2 regions of the Paeniglutamicibacter selenitireducens genome follow, and region 1 is predicted to be linked to the other one. Evidence: riboswitches for the same ligand, from Rfam matches in the RefSeq annotation. Region 1 holds a riboswitch; the other holds the start of a gene.
What was found. Region 1 has a riboswitch for S-adenosylmethionine ahead of ACSYDW_RS00010 (O-acetylhomoserine aminocarboxypropyltransferase/cysteine synthase family protein). Riboswitches for the same ligand answer to the same signal wherever they lie in the genome.

Region 1 (6,605 bases):
GCGGAATCGCTTGCGGCTACGCCAGCAGCTGGCGCTTGGAGGAGATGACGCCGGTGTTGAAGCCGGCCAGGCGCAGGCCGCCGTGGAAGCGGGCGTGCTCGATCTTCACGCAGCGGTCCATGACCACATCCAGGCCGTTGGCCTCGGCCCGAGCCGCAACCTCCTCGTGCCAGGAGCCGAGCTGCAGCCACAGGGTCTTGGCGCCGGCGGCGATCGCCTCGTCCAGCACCCCGGGCAGGTCGTCGTGCTTGCGGAAGACCTCCACCAGGTCCGGCGCCTCCGGCAGGTCGGCCAGCGACTTGTACACCGGCTGGCCCAGGATCTCGTCGAGCACCGGGTTCACGAAGTAGACCTTGTACTTGGAGGAGGACAGCAGGTAGGTCGCCACGAAGTAGCTGGCGCGCGAGGGCTTGTTGGAGGCGCCGACGATCGCGATCGAGGTGGTCTTGCGCAGGATCTCCAGGCGCTCGGCCGCGTTCGGGCCTTCCCAGGTGCGGGTTTCGGTGGCGGTCATTACTTGGCTCCCGTCGTGGCTGCGGCGCGTGCCGCGTCGATGGAGCACGCGGCCCCGTCGTAAATTTCCTCGGCCGGCGCGGCAAGCACCTGCTGGGATGCGGTCAGGGCCTGGTCGAGGTCCCAGAGGATGTCCTCGAGGTCTTCCAGCCCCACGGAGAAGCGGATCAGGTCCTCCGGCACGCCGGCGGCAACCAGCTGCTCGGCGGTGAGCTGCTGGTGGGTGGTGGAGGCGGGGTGCAGCACCAGGGTGCGCACGTCGCCGATGTTGGCCAGGTGGCTGGCCAGCTGCAGCGCCTCGATGAAAGCGGCGCCGGCGGCGCGGCCGCCGTTGATGCCGAAGCTGAACACAGACCCGACACCCAGCGGGAGCAGCTCCCTGGCGCGCTCGTGGTGCGGGTGTGAGGGCAGGCCGGCGTAGTTCACGTAGGCGACGCGCGGGTCGGCCTCCAGCCATTCGGCCACGGCCTTGGCGTTGGCAAGGTGCGCGTCCATGCGCTGCGGCAGCGTCTCGACGCCCTGCAGGAGCTGGAACGCCGACTGCGCCGGAAGCGCCGGGCCGATGTCGCGCAGCTGCTCGCTGCGCAGCTTGGTCAGGAATCCGTACTCGCCGAAGTTGTCCCACCAGGAGACGTTGCCGTAGGAGGCGACGGGCTCGGTCATCGACGGGAACTTGCCGTTGCCCCAGTTGAACGTGCCGGCCTCCACGACGACGCCGCCGAGGGTGGTTCCGTGGCCGCCGAGGAACTTGGTGGCCGAGTGGATCACGATGTCCGCGCCGTGCTCGATGGGGCGCAACAGGTACGGCGGCGTCAGCGTGGAGTCCACGACCAGCGGCAGGCCGGCGGCGTGGGCTACCTCGGCCAGGCCCCGGAGGTCGGCGATGTCGCCGGAGGGGTTCGCGACGACCTCGGTGTAGACGGCCTTGGTGTTTTCCCGGATGGCCGCGGCGAACGCGGCCGGGTCGGTGGAGTCCACGAACGTGGTCTCCACGCCGAAGCGGCGCAGTGTCACGTCGAGCTGCGTGATGGTTCCGCCGTAGAGCTTGGAGGAGGCGACGATGTGGTCGCCGGCGCCCGCGAGGGCGGCAAAGGTGATGAACTCTGCGGCCATGCCCGAGCCGGTGGCGACGGCGCCGATGCCGCCCTCGAGCGAGGCGATGCGCTCCTCGAACGCGGCGACCGTCGGGTTGCCGATGCGCGAATAGATGTTGCCGTACTTCTGCAGGGCAAACAGGTTGGCGGCGTCGTCGGAATCCTTGAAGACGAACGAGGTGCTCTGGTAGATCGGGACGGCACGGGAACCGTGCTCTGCGTCCGGGGTGCCGCCGGCGTGCAGTGCGCGCGTGCGGAATCCAAACTGGTGTTCGGCCATGAGGGGGCTGGCTCCTTGCGTAGGAGGCGCGTGCGATCCGGGGGGCGGACTGCACGCGCCGGTGGGGCGGTGCGGCGCTTCTCCCGGGTCAATGAGGTGCCCTGCCCCTGGGATCGTTGTGGATCCCGCAGGGGCCGGCACCAAAGATTGCTTGCGCGCTCTCCATCGTTTCTGGCGGTAGCACCTTGTCCACCGGAGTGTGGAAGGTTGCTGCGGCGTCATGGAACCAGATCTCTCGGCCGCTCGGGATGGGGTCTTGCTCCATTGTGGCAAAAATCCGGCCGTCGTCCAAAGAATGTGAGCCCAGATTGCGTCCGGGGTGTCCCGAATCGAAGAATCTGCACCGTGCTCGGGTGGCCCGGGAGCTGCCGCACGTGGAGTCCTGCGTGGAGCTTCGCGCGCCCCCGGGCCACGCGGGCGTCGGGGTGTCCCGCCGTGGCGCCGGCTACCCCATGGACTTCTGGCCGTCCAGGGTTTCGCGGATGATGTCCGCGTGCCCGGAGTGCTGGATCGTTTCGGCAATGATGTGCAGCAGCGTGCGGCGCACCGACCAGTGGGTGTCCACGAACCACGGGGCCTGGGGCAGCTCGTGCACGGTATCCAGGTCGATCCCTTCCAACAGTGCGTCGGTCTGCTCCGCGATGTGCGCGTACTTCTCCAACAGGCCTTCGAGGTGTTCGCCGGGCTGCATGCTGAACTCGGCGGTGAAGGCCTCAAGCGCCTCGGGCGGCATGTTGTAGAAATCCACGTCACCCCAGTCCATGGCGGCCTTGCCCTTGACCATGAACTGCTGCCACTGCAGTTCGACGGCGCTTACGTGCTTGATCAGCCCGCCGACGGTCAGCTCGCTGGCGGTGGAGCGGGTCGAGGCCTGCTCGTCGGTCAGGTTTTGGGCGGTGAAGCGCAGGAAGTGGCGGGCGTTGGCCAGGGCCTGGTGCAGGTCGGCGCGTTCCCCGGTCAGCGTGGTGTTGGTGGCCTTCATGGTGGTGCTCACGGTGTTGCTCCTCGTTCTTGGTGGGCTGGTAAAACCACGATAGGAGCCATAAGTGACAGATTTTGTCCTAAATAGCGGGAGAATGTTCTTGTGAGTACAAGCCAACGATCGCTGCGCCTTCTGTCGCTGCTGCAGACCCGGCGCTACTGGGCCGGCGAGGAGCTGGCGAAGCGCCTGGGGGTGTCGCTGCGCACGCTGCGCCGGGACGTGGACCAGCTGCGCGAGCTGGGCTATCCGGTGCAGGCCGAACGCGGCGTGGGTGGCGGCTACCAGCTGGCCGCCGGTGCTGCGCTGCCGCCGCTGGTGCTCGACGACGAGGAAGCTGTGGCCCTGGTCATCGGTCTGCAGTCGACAATCCACGGTGGCGAGGACTCGCTGGCCGACGCGGGGCTGCGCGCCCTGTCCAAGGTGGTTCCGGTCCTTCCGGAACGTCTGCGGCAGCGGGCGCAGGCGCTGACCGCCAGCACCGTGCCGCTGGACTCGCGGCATTCCGCACCGGATCCGGTGGATCCGCAGGTGCTGGTGGTGTTCGCCCAGGGATGCCGCGACCGCGAGCGCGTGGCCTTCGAGTACCGCGATGCCCGGGGTGCCGCCAGTTCGCGTCGGGTGGAGCCCGCCAAGCTGGTCAACGTGGGCAACCGCTACTACCTGGTGGCCTACGACCTGGACCGCGCCGATTGGCGCAGCTTCCGGGTGGACCGGGCCGAGAACGCCCGGCCCCGGGCGCTGCGCTTCGCGCCGCGGGAGATCCCCGGCGGAGACGCGGCGCAGTTCGTCCGCACCGGGCTGCACGGTTCCGGGCAGCAACAGGCCAGCGCCCGGGTGCACGCCGGCGCCGAAGAGCTCACCTCGCGCATCGGCAGGTGGTTTGAGATCCAGCCGTTTGACGGGCACAGCTGCGTGGTGCGCACCGACGGCACCGATCTGCGCTGGGCGGCGTTCGGGCTGGCGCTGAGCGGGGCGGAGGTCAGCGACGTGAAACCTGAGGAACTGCGCGAGCTGCTCTCGTCGTGGTCCTCAAAGCTGGCACCGGGTGGTGGGCCGCCGGCGGGGGAGCGGGATCAGGCCGGGCTAGGCTTGGGGCATGAATGAAACACTGGTTCTGGTCCGCCACGGCGAGACTGACTGGAACGCCGAGGGGCGCCTCCAGGGGCAGACCGATATCCCGCTGAACGACGCCGGCCACGAACAGGCCCGGGCTGCGGGCCTGGAACTGGCCGGATCCCCCTGGGACGTGCTGGTGTCCTCGACGCTGGGCCGGGCCGTGGAAACCGCGCGGCACATTGGCAGGGCCGTCGACCTGGGGCCGGGCGAGGAAATCGACGGGCTGTGCGAGCGCCACTACGGAAACGCCGAAGGCAGGGTCGTCCGGGACCTGCCGCGGGAGGAGATCGACGTGCTGCTGCGCTCGGCCGAACCCGAGGACGCCGTGGCGGGGCGCGGGATCGCGGCGCTCAACGACCTGCTGCTGCGGCACGAGGGCAAGAACATCATTGCCGTCGCCCACGGGACGCTGATCCGGCTGGTCCTCGATGCGCTGGGCCCAGGACGGCGCACGCCGCTGCTGCGCAACGGGCAGGTCGTCGAGGTCGACGTCGCGGCCCTGCGGCGCCACCTGGCGGCCGCCGGGCGCTAGCGCGCACGCGGTTCCGGGCGGCACGATGGTTCGGTGAGCGAAAACTTCTTCGGGAAGCCCGGGTTCTACGACCGCCGGGCCAGGGCCTACGACGCGATGCTGGGTTCCCCCGCCTACAACAGGATCTGCTGGGGAACGCACCCGGAGCAGTACGCGGCCTTTGCCGCGCGGGCGATCGGCTCGGCCGGGGGCCCGCTGCTCGAGGTGGCTGCCGGGACGGCGCGGGCCACGGCGCTGCTGCACGTTGCGGGGCGCCGGCCCACGACGCTGGTGGACCTGAGTGCGCCGATGCTGGGGCTGGCCCGCGAGTCGATCCGGCGGGCCGCCGGCGGCGAGGTGCCGGGGCGGATCACCCTTGAATGCCGGGACATGCTGGCCCCGGTGGACGGGCGGCGCTACGAAACCATCCTGGGCCTTGGCCTGCTGCACCTCGTCCCGGACCTGGCACCGCTGTTCGCCGGGCTGGGTGCGCAGCTGGGGGAGCGCGGGTCGCTGCACCTGGCCTCGCTGGTGCGCGGCCCGGCCCGCTCCAACGCCTACCTGAAAGTGCTGAAATCCCACGGGGACATCGCAGCGATCCGCACGGCCGGCCAACTGCGCGAGGCAGCGCTTGCCGCGGGGATCGGCGAGGTCACTGTGGACCGCGAGGGCGCCATGGCCTACCTGGTGGTGTCGCGGTAGGGGCGTCAGCCGGAAAGGGCGGACCCCTGTTAACGGCGCATGCGGCCGCCCCCGAAGGGGACGGCCGCATGCAGCTTCAGGCGGTGGCTACTTCTTGAGCTCGAAGCGGTCGGCATCCATGAGCTTGGCCCAGGCTGCGGCGAAGTCCTTCACGAACTTCTCCTTGGCGTCGTCCGAGGCGTATACCTCGGCCAGCGCGCGCAGCTCGGAGTTCGAGCCGAAGACCAGGTCCACGCGGCTGCCGTTCCAGCGGCCGTCGGTGGTGGAGTAGGTCTTTTCCTCGGCGTCCGGGGTCCATTCCAGGCCCAGTTCCATGAGGTTCGCGAAGAAGTCGTTGGTCAGCGCGCCCGGGGTGTCGGTGAAGACGCCCAGGTTCGACCCGTCCCAGTTGTTGCCCAGCACGCGCAGGCCGCCGAGCAGCACCGTCATCTCCGGGGCGGAGAGGCCCAGCAGGTTGGCGCGGTCCAGCAGCAGGTACTCGCTCGGGATGTCCAGGAAGCCCGAGTCGTAGTTGCGGAAGGCGTCGGCAACCGGCTCAAGCCATGCGAACTGGTCGACGTCGGTCTGCTCCTGGGTGGCATCCACGCGGCCCGGGGTGAACGGCACGGTGATGTCCTGGCCGGCGGCCAGGGCAGCCTGCTCCACGCCCACGTTGCCCGCAAGGACCACGACGTCGGCGAAGGAGGCCTTCACGGCCGAGGTGGCGTTGAACCCGTCAACGATTTCCTCGAGCTTGGCGATGACCGGCTTGAGCTGCTCCGGCTGGTTGACCTTCCACGAAACCTGCGGTTCCAGGCGGATGCGGCCGCCGTTGACGCCGCCGCGCTTGTCCGAGGAGCGGAAGGACGCTGCGGCCTTCCATGCGGTGGAGACCAGCTGCTGGACGCTCAGGCCCGATTCGGCGATGAGGTTCTTCAGCGCCGCGGTTTCCGCCTCGCCCAGGGTCTGGGCCGGGGCTGCCGGCAGCGGATCCTGCCAGATGAGGTCCTCGGCCGGGACCTCGGTGCCGAGGTAGCGGGCCTTCGGGCCCATGTCGCGGTGGGTCAGCTTGAACCACGCGCGGGCGTAGGCGTCGGCGAACTTTTCCGGGTTGTTCTTGAAGTCCAGCGAGATCGCGCCGTAGGCCGGGTCGAAGCGCAGGGCCAGGTCGCTGGTGAGCATGCGCGGTTCGCGGGTCTCTTCCGGGTTGTGTGCCATCGGGACAAGGCCCGCGCCGGCACCGTTGACCGGGCGCCACTGCTGGGCGCCGGCCGCGGAGTGGAACAGTTCCCACTCGTAGGCGAAGAGGATGTGGAAGAACTCGTTGTCCCAGCGGGTCGGGTGGTAGGTCCAGGTGACCTCCAGGCCGGAGCCGATGGTGTCATCGCCGTGGCCGGTTCCGTAGCCGGACTTCCAGCCCAGGCCCTG
Region 2 (6,605 bases), on a different contig from region 1:
GCCCGTTCGCCGAGCAGGCGTTGGAGAAGGTCACCCTTGATATCGCCTTCGTGGGAATCAACGGCCTCGAAGCCCACATCGGGCCCACGGTGTCCGACGAGTTCGAGGCATCCATCAACGACCTCATGATCCGCCGGGCCCGGCGCAGCTACCTGGTGTGCGATTCCTCCAAGATCGGCCACAGCGCCTTCGCGGCGCTGACCCGTGCCACGTTCAATGCGTTGATCACCGACGAGGGCATCACGGCCGAGCAAAAGCACGAGCTGGAATCGGCGGGCATCCCCGTGGTCATCGCCCCCGCGGCTTCGCCGGGACACTAGGAGCGGGCTGCTGTCGCAGCCCGCTGGATGCGGTGTGCGACCTTGGAAACCATGGCCTCCAACCGTGCCGGATCGTTGGACAGGCGAACGTCGTAGATGCTTTCCAGGCTCATGGCGCCAAGCCACACACGGGCCCGCCACGCTTCCCGGGCGGTCGGTGCAATTTCGTCCAGCATCGCCTCGCCGTGCCAGAGCGCGAGGTAGGCGCTGTTGAGTGCCGGATCCCAGGCGGCTGCAAGGTCCCAATCAAGCACTCCCACGAGCCGGTTTCCCCGCCAGTGAACGTTGTGTCCGGCCAGGTCGCCGTGGACGAGCGCCAGGGGAATCCCGGCGAAGCCGGCGATCGTTCCAAGCACCAGTTCGGCATCGGGGACAAGCCCGGCCGGCAGCGACCGCAGGGCTGCTTCGGTCTTCGTGGGTGTCCAGGGGCCGTTGAAGGCAAAGGGCGGCGCCAGCAGGTGCGCCAGCGGCGCGATGTCGATTCCGGCAAGATCCTCCACCAGGTTGCGGAGTGCCGTGGCATCGCCCGTGTGCGGCGCATGGGCGCCTCCCGGGACAAATCGCTGGACCACCGCGGAAAAGCCCTCGCCGTGCCACACGGGGCCCAGGGCTGTGGGGAGCGCGAAACCCACCCGGGGTGCCAGGGCCTCCACGAGATCCACCCGCCGCTGCATCTGGCGTGCGGCCTCCGCGGTTCGGCTGATCCGCAGTACCGCCTGGTTCTCGGCGACGAGCACCACATGGAACTGGCCGCCCTCGTTGACGTGGGCGGCTTCCCAGTCGGGGCCGGGATGGAGGCGTTGGGCAAGGGCGACTTCCGCCGGGAGCGGTTTTCGGATCACGGCTCCATCCTTGCATGTCAGCCGCGAGGTGCCGGCACAGGATGACAACGTAGGATCGGGACATGAACCAAAGGCCAGTGGGGCAAGGAAAACCCCTTGAACCGGCAACGCTTCCGTCCGGGACCCCAGACGCTCCTTCGCGCAAGGTCGTGTTAATCGAAGTGCTGATTGTGCTGGGCCTGTCCCTGGGGCAGTCGGCCGTCTACTCGATCGTGAACCTCATCGACAAGATGACGCGGGCACCCCTGGGTTCACAGACAACGACGCTCAACAATCCGCTGAACCAACGTGAGTACTTCGACCTCACGTACCAGTTCCTGGACATCTTCTTTGCCCTGGTGCCCGTCATGCTGGTGCTCTACCTGCTCTGGCGGCTGCCCGGGGGGAACCCGTTCACCAGGCTGGGCTTCGATGCCGCGAAACCGCTCAAGGACCTGGTGTGGGGCGGCGGGCTGTTCCTGGCCATGGGCCTGGGCACGCTCGGCGTCTACGCAGCGGGCAGGGCATTGGGGGTGACCACGATCATCGTCCCGGCCGCGCTCGACGAGTATTGGTGGACCATCCCGGTGCTGGTCCTTTCGGCGATCCGCCACGGGATCCTTGAGGAAGTCGTCGTGGTGGGCTATCTCTTCGAGCGGCTCCGCCGACTGGGCTGGGGGACGTGGCGCATCATCGTGGCCAGCGCGGTGCTGCGCGGCAGCTACCACCTCTACCAGGGCATCGGCCCGTTCATCGGCAACGTCGCGATGGGTATCGTCTTCGGCTACGTGTACTCGAAGAAGGGGCGTGTCATGCCGCTTGTCATCGCACACGCATTCCTGGATATCGCAGGATTCGTCGGCTACGCGCTTTTGGGGGCGTCCATCGGGGTTGGATCCTAAAGAACTGCTTGATCTCACTGTTTGTGTTTCAAGCGGAAAAATGGAGCCTGCTAGGCTGGACGGAATTCCATGTTTCGACCTGTGATTTCCGGACTTCGGACGCTGCAGGCGGGATCAATCAGTCAGGAGATCCGGTTGCCCACCGCCATGAGTTCGCAAAAAATGTTCCGCGTCGGCCTGGTCCTGGGCATCATCGGCCTGCTCTTCAATGTCGTGGTGTCGCCGTTGTTGAACTGGTCGTTCAATGAGGGCGGATACGTGCTGCCCCTCTGGATGGTTTCCGGCCTCACCTTCGTCGTGCAGCAGGGGTCCTTCTACGCGGGCTTGTTCCTGCTCGCGGGTTCCTTCGTCGTGAAGTCGGCCGAGGAAGCCGTGGAAGTGATCCGCAAGGAACAGCGTCCCCGCACCGCCGGCGACCAGGAGTAGGGTGGTGGGGCTTTCCATGGATTCGCGTCACATGCTGCGGTTGGGCGTGGCAGCAGCTGTTGCCGGTGCCGTCCTGGCCCTGGTGGGGACTCCGGTGTTCCTGGGGGTCTCCGACATGCTGCCCGCGTACCCCGACATGGTGCTCGGTTTCGCCAAGGCACTGCAGCAGGCCTTGCTCATCGGCGGCATTTTCATGGCCCTCGGATCGATCATGGTGCGGCACTTCGAGGTCCTGAGGGAAGTAGCGGATCATTCTGGCGGCGGGAAGGCGTCGACCGAGGGATCGGACTAGTTGTTAACGAACCGCGGGGTTGTGGTGAACGGGAAGCCCGTTTCGCCACAACCCCGCGGTTGTCGTTGTCTCTTGTTGAAACCCTAGAGGGTGATCGAGCCCTTGGGGGTCTCGAAGGTCACCGAAAGGATTCCCGGCGTGCCGTTCGGGGCCTGCCAGTCGACCGTGACTTCGCCGACCGGCAGCTGCTCGGGCTGTCCGAGCCAGTCGGCGACGCGATCGCTGGAACCGGCGATGCTGATCGAGGAAATCTTGCCCACCGGCGTCAGTGCCTTCGACGGGTGAAGGCTCTCGGTTCCGTCATCCCAGCGCAGCAGGTAGGGGACCTGCGGGTCGGCAATCAAACCGTTGACGCCGATTTGGCGCCAGGTCAGTTCCTGTCCATCGGGGAACTTCCGGTTTCCCGGGACCGAGCTGCGGCCCAGGCGTTCCTCGACCGGTGCCAGGTCGTCGACCGCGACGCACCAGCCCATCCAGCCGCCGCCGAGTTCGGAGCGCGCACGAACGGCCTGGCCGAACGGTGCCTTGTCCGATGCGGGGTGGTTCAGTACCTCGACGACTTCGAGGTACTGGTCGTTCTGCAACGGGAAGATGACATTGCGGGTACCAAATCGTGGGTGAATACCGCCCTTTACAGATTCGAGTCCAAGGGCCGCGCCGATCCGAGCGGCAGTTGCCGCGAGGCCGTCGGGTCCACAAGCGTAAGTTACATGGTCCAACCTCATCATGAACCCATCATGGCACGATGTGATCTGGCTCTCGACTTAGGGTTGCCTAACTTGAGAATGGGCTGCGGTTTCAGGCGCGGAACGCGGATCGCGCGCCGATCCTGCCGCGTTGTCACATTTTGAGATGTTCTTGCGCGCCCGCGATTCAGTGGGCAAGACTGGACGACAAGGTCATGAGTTCCAGCAACAAGCCCCGGCTTGCTGGACGGCAACCCTCCACCGCGGTGGGGTGCCCCGGGTGAAGACCAGGCCCTGCGCCAGAAAGGCGCAGGACAAGCGCGGGCATGCCCCTACGTACTAACCGACGCCACAGGCGTCGGCTACGGGCATACCCCTTGAATCCTTGAAGGGGACAACAATGTCAAACGACTGGTCATTTGAAACTCGCCAGATCCACGTGGGCCAGGAACCTGACGCCGCCACCGGCGCACGGGCCCTGCCGATCTACCAGACCACCGCCTTCGTGTTCCCGACGGCTGAAAGCGCCGCAGCACGGTTCGCTCTCCAGGAGCTGGAACCGATCTACACGCGCATCGGCAATCCCACGCAGGATGCGGTCGAGCAGCGCATCGCCAGCCTCGAGGGCGGCGTGGGAGCCCTGCTGCTGGCCTCGGGCCAGGCCGCCACCACGTTCGCGATCCTGAACCTCGCCGAGGCCGGCGACCACATCGTGGCGAGCCCCAGCCTCTACGGCGGGACGCAGAACCTGTTCAAGCACACGCTGCGCAAGCTGGGCATCGAGGTCAGCTTCGTTGCGGATCCCGACGACCTGGACGGCTGGCGCGAAGCGATCAAGCCCAACACCAAGGCGCTGTTCGGCGAGGTTGTCTCCAACCCGCGCCAGGACGTTCTGGACATCGAAGCAATCTCTGCCATCGCCCACGAGGCCGGCGTCCCGCTGATCGTCGACAACACCCTGGCAACCCCGTACCTGGTGCGTCCCATCGAGTGGGGTGCGGACATCGTGGTGCACTCGGCCACCAAGTACCTCGGCGGCCACGGCACCGCGATCGCCGGCGTCATCGTGGATTCGGGGAACTTCGACTTCGCCGCCGACCCGGAGAAGTTCCCGGGCTTCAACACCCCGGACGAGTCCTACAACGGCCTGGTCTTCGGCCGCGACCTGGGCGTCAACGGCATCCTCGGCGCCAACCTCGCCTACATCCTCAAGGCTCGCGTCCAGTTGCTGCGCGACCTGGGTTCCGCGGTTTCCCCGTTCAACTCGTTCCTGATCGCCCAAGGGCTGGAGACGTTGTCGCTGCGCATCGAGCGCCACGTTTCCAACGCGGTCGAGGTCGCCACCTGGCTGGAGGCGCACCCGCAGGTGAAGTCGGTCAACTACGCGGGCATCGAATCCAGCAAGTGGTTCGAGCGGGGGCGCAAGTACGGCCCCCGGGGCATCGGCGCGATCGTCGCCTTCGAGATCTCCGGAGGCCTAGAGGCCGGCCAGGGCTTCGTCGATGCGCTGACGCTGCACTCCCACGTGGCAAACCTCGGCGACGTCCGCTCGCTGGTTGTCCATCCTGCGTCCACCACGCACGCCCAGCTCACCGAGGAAGAGCGGGTCGCCGCGGGTGTTTCCCCGGGCCTGGTGCGGTTGAGCGTGGGCATCGAGAACATTGCCGACATCATCGCCGACCTCCGGGCGGGCTTCGAGGCAGTTGCCTCGATCTCCGAGGTTGAACTGCAGGGCGCCACTCGTTGAGCCTGGAGACTGACGTGGCATTTTTCGACGCGGAAACCGCCCAGGCGTTGGACTACGCCCCGGACGGGATCCTGCGCCACCTTCACACCGGTGGATACACCTTCGAGACAGGCGGAGTGCTTCCGGAGGTCGTGCTGGGCTTTGAGACCTGGGGGACGCTTAACGAGGATGCGTCAAACGCCGTCTACATCGCCCATGCACTGACCGGGGATTCCCACGTCGCCCGCGGGCTCTCGACCGAGCCCGGATGGTGGGACGGTTTCGTGGGTCCGGGCAAGACCGTGGACACCGACCGCTATTTCGTGGTGTCGGCGAACATGGTCGGTGGGTGTTCCGGATCCACCGGGCCGGCCAGCCTGGACCCGGACGGCAAGCCGTGGGGTTCGCGTTTCCCCTTCACGACCATCAAGGACTCCGTGCGCCTTGAAGCGCGCCTGGCCGATGCCCTGGGTATCAAGGTCTGGCACGCGGTGCTCGGCGGTTCCATGGGCGGGGCCCGGGTCCTGGAATGGGCTGTCGAGTTCCCGGAGCGGGTCAGGAACTGCGTTGTGGTGGCCGCGACAGCGGAATCCTCCGCGGAGCAGATCGCCTTCGCCCAGGCCCAGAGCGCCGCGATTCGCCTGGATCCGGACTTTGCCGGTGGCGACTACTACGCCAACGACAATGTCCCCTCCGCGGGGCTCGGATTGGCCCGCAGGATCGCTCACATCACCTACCGTGCCGAACCCGAACTCGAGGTGCGGTTCGGCCGCGCCGCGCAGGACGGGGAGGCCCCCTTCGGGTCCCCGGACCTGAACAGGGGCCGCTACCAGGTGGAGAGCTACCTGGACCACCAAGCCGGCAAGCTGGTGCAGCGCTTCGACGCCAACAGCTACCTGGTGCTGACCGACGCCTTGATGAGCCACGACGTGGGGCGCGGGCACGGTTCCATCGAAGCTGCGTTGGCACGCCTGGGTTCGGTCAACTTCTTCGTTTCGGCGGTTGACTCGGATCGCCTGTACTGGCCCGAGCAGTCGGAACGGTTGGCGAAGTCCCTGCCGAACCCGGTTGAGGTCCGCTACATCACTTCGCCGATCGGGCACGATGGATTCCTGACGGACATAGAACAGCTTGGCGATGCCCTGCGGGACCGGATTTTCTCCTAGGAATCAGGTTCCGGCAGGGTAGCCGGGTCGTTGAAGGCGAATGGCTCATGTTGAAGAACATTTCTTCAACATGAGCCATTCGCCTTTTGCCATGGGGGAGCTATTCGCCCAGTGCCTTGAGCCTGGCCTGGGTGTATTCGTCACGCGTGATCAGGCCTCGTGCCAACAGATCGTCCAGTTCGCGCAGCTTCTCTTCGATGGTTTTCTTGGGTGCCAGCATTTCGGAATTGGCAGCCCGGACCGCGAGCTCGGTTTGAAGCGTGAAC

Region 2: it holds a riboswitch for S-adenosylmethionine, as region 1 does, so the genes downstream of both, ACSYDW_RS10835 (bifunctional o-acetylhomoserine/o-acetylserine sulfhydrylase) here and ACSYDW_RS00010 (O-acetylhomoserine aminocarboxypropyltransferase/cysteine synthase family protein) in region 1, are expected to answer to the same signal.

Annotation. Positions count from the first base shown of each region.
Region 1 covers NZ_JBPULF010000001.1:158-6,762, forward strand. Annotated here, with positions in the region: gene ACSYDW_RS00005 (CoA-binding protein) at 17-514, opposite strand; gene ACSYDW_RS00010 (O-acetylhomoserine aminocarboxypropyltransferase/cysteine synthase family protein) at 514-1,887, opposite strand; SAM riboswitch class I at 2,047-2,142, opposite strand; gene ACSYDW_RS00015 (DinB family protein) at 2,333-2,881, opposite strand; gene ACSYDW_RS00020 (helix-turn-helix transcriptional regulator) at 2,972-3,973, shown strand; gene ACSYDW_RS00025 (histidine phosphatase family protein) at 3,966-4,517, shown strand; gene ACSYDW_RS00030 (class I SAM-dependent methyltransferase) at 4,551-5,198, shown strand; gene katG (catalase/peroxidase HPI) at 5,286-6,605, opposite strand, start outside.
Region 2 covers NZ_JBPULF010000005.1:99,570-106,174, forward strand. Annotated here, with positions in the region: gene ACSYDW_RS10805 (DeoR/GlpR family DNA-binding transcription regulator) at 1-320, shown strand, start outside; gene ACSYDW_RS10810 (phosphotransferase family protein) at 317-1,162, opposite strand; gene ACSYDW_RS10815 (CPBP family intramembrane glutamic endopeptidase) at 1,225-2,043, shown strand; gene ACSYDW_RS10820 (hypothetical protein) at 2,191-2,469, shown strand; gene ACSYDW_RS10825 (hypothetical protein) at 2,486-2,761, shown strand; gene ACSYDW_RS10830 (VOC family protein) at 2,845-3,489, opposite strand; SAM riboswitch class IV at 3,659-3,774, shown strand; gene ACSYDW_RS10835 (bifunctional o-acetylhomoserine/o-acetylserine sulfhydrylase) at 3,848-5,194, shown strand; gene metX (homoserine O-acetyltransferase MetX) at 5,197-6,339, shown strand; gene ACSYDW_RS10845 (SHOCT domain-containing protein) at 6,440-6,605, opposite strand, start outside.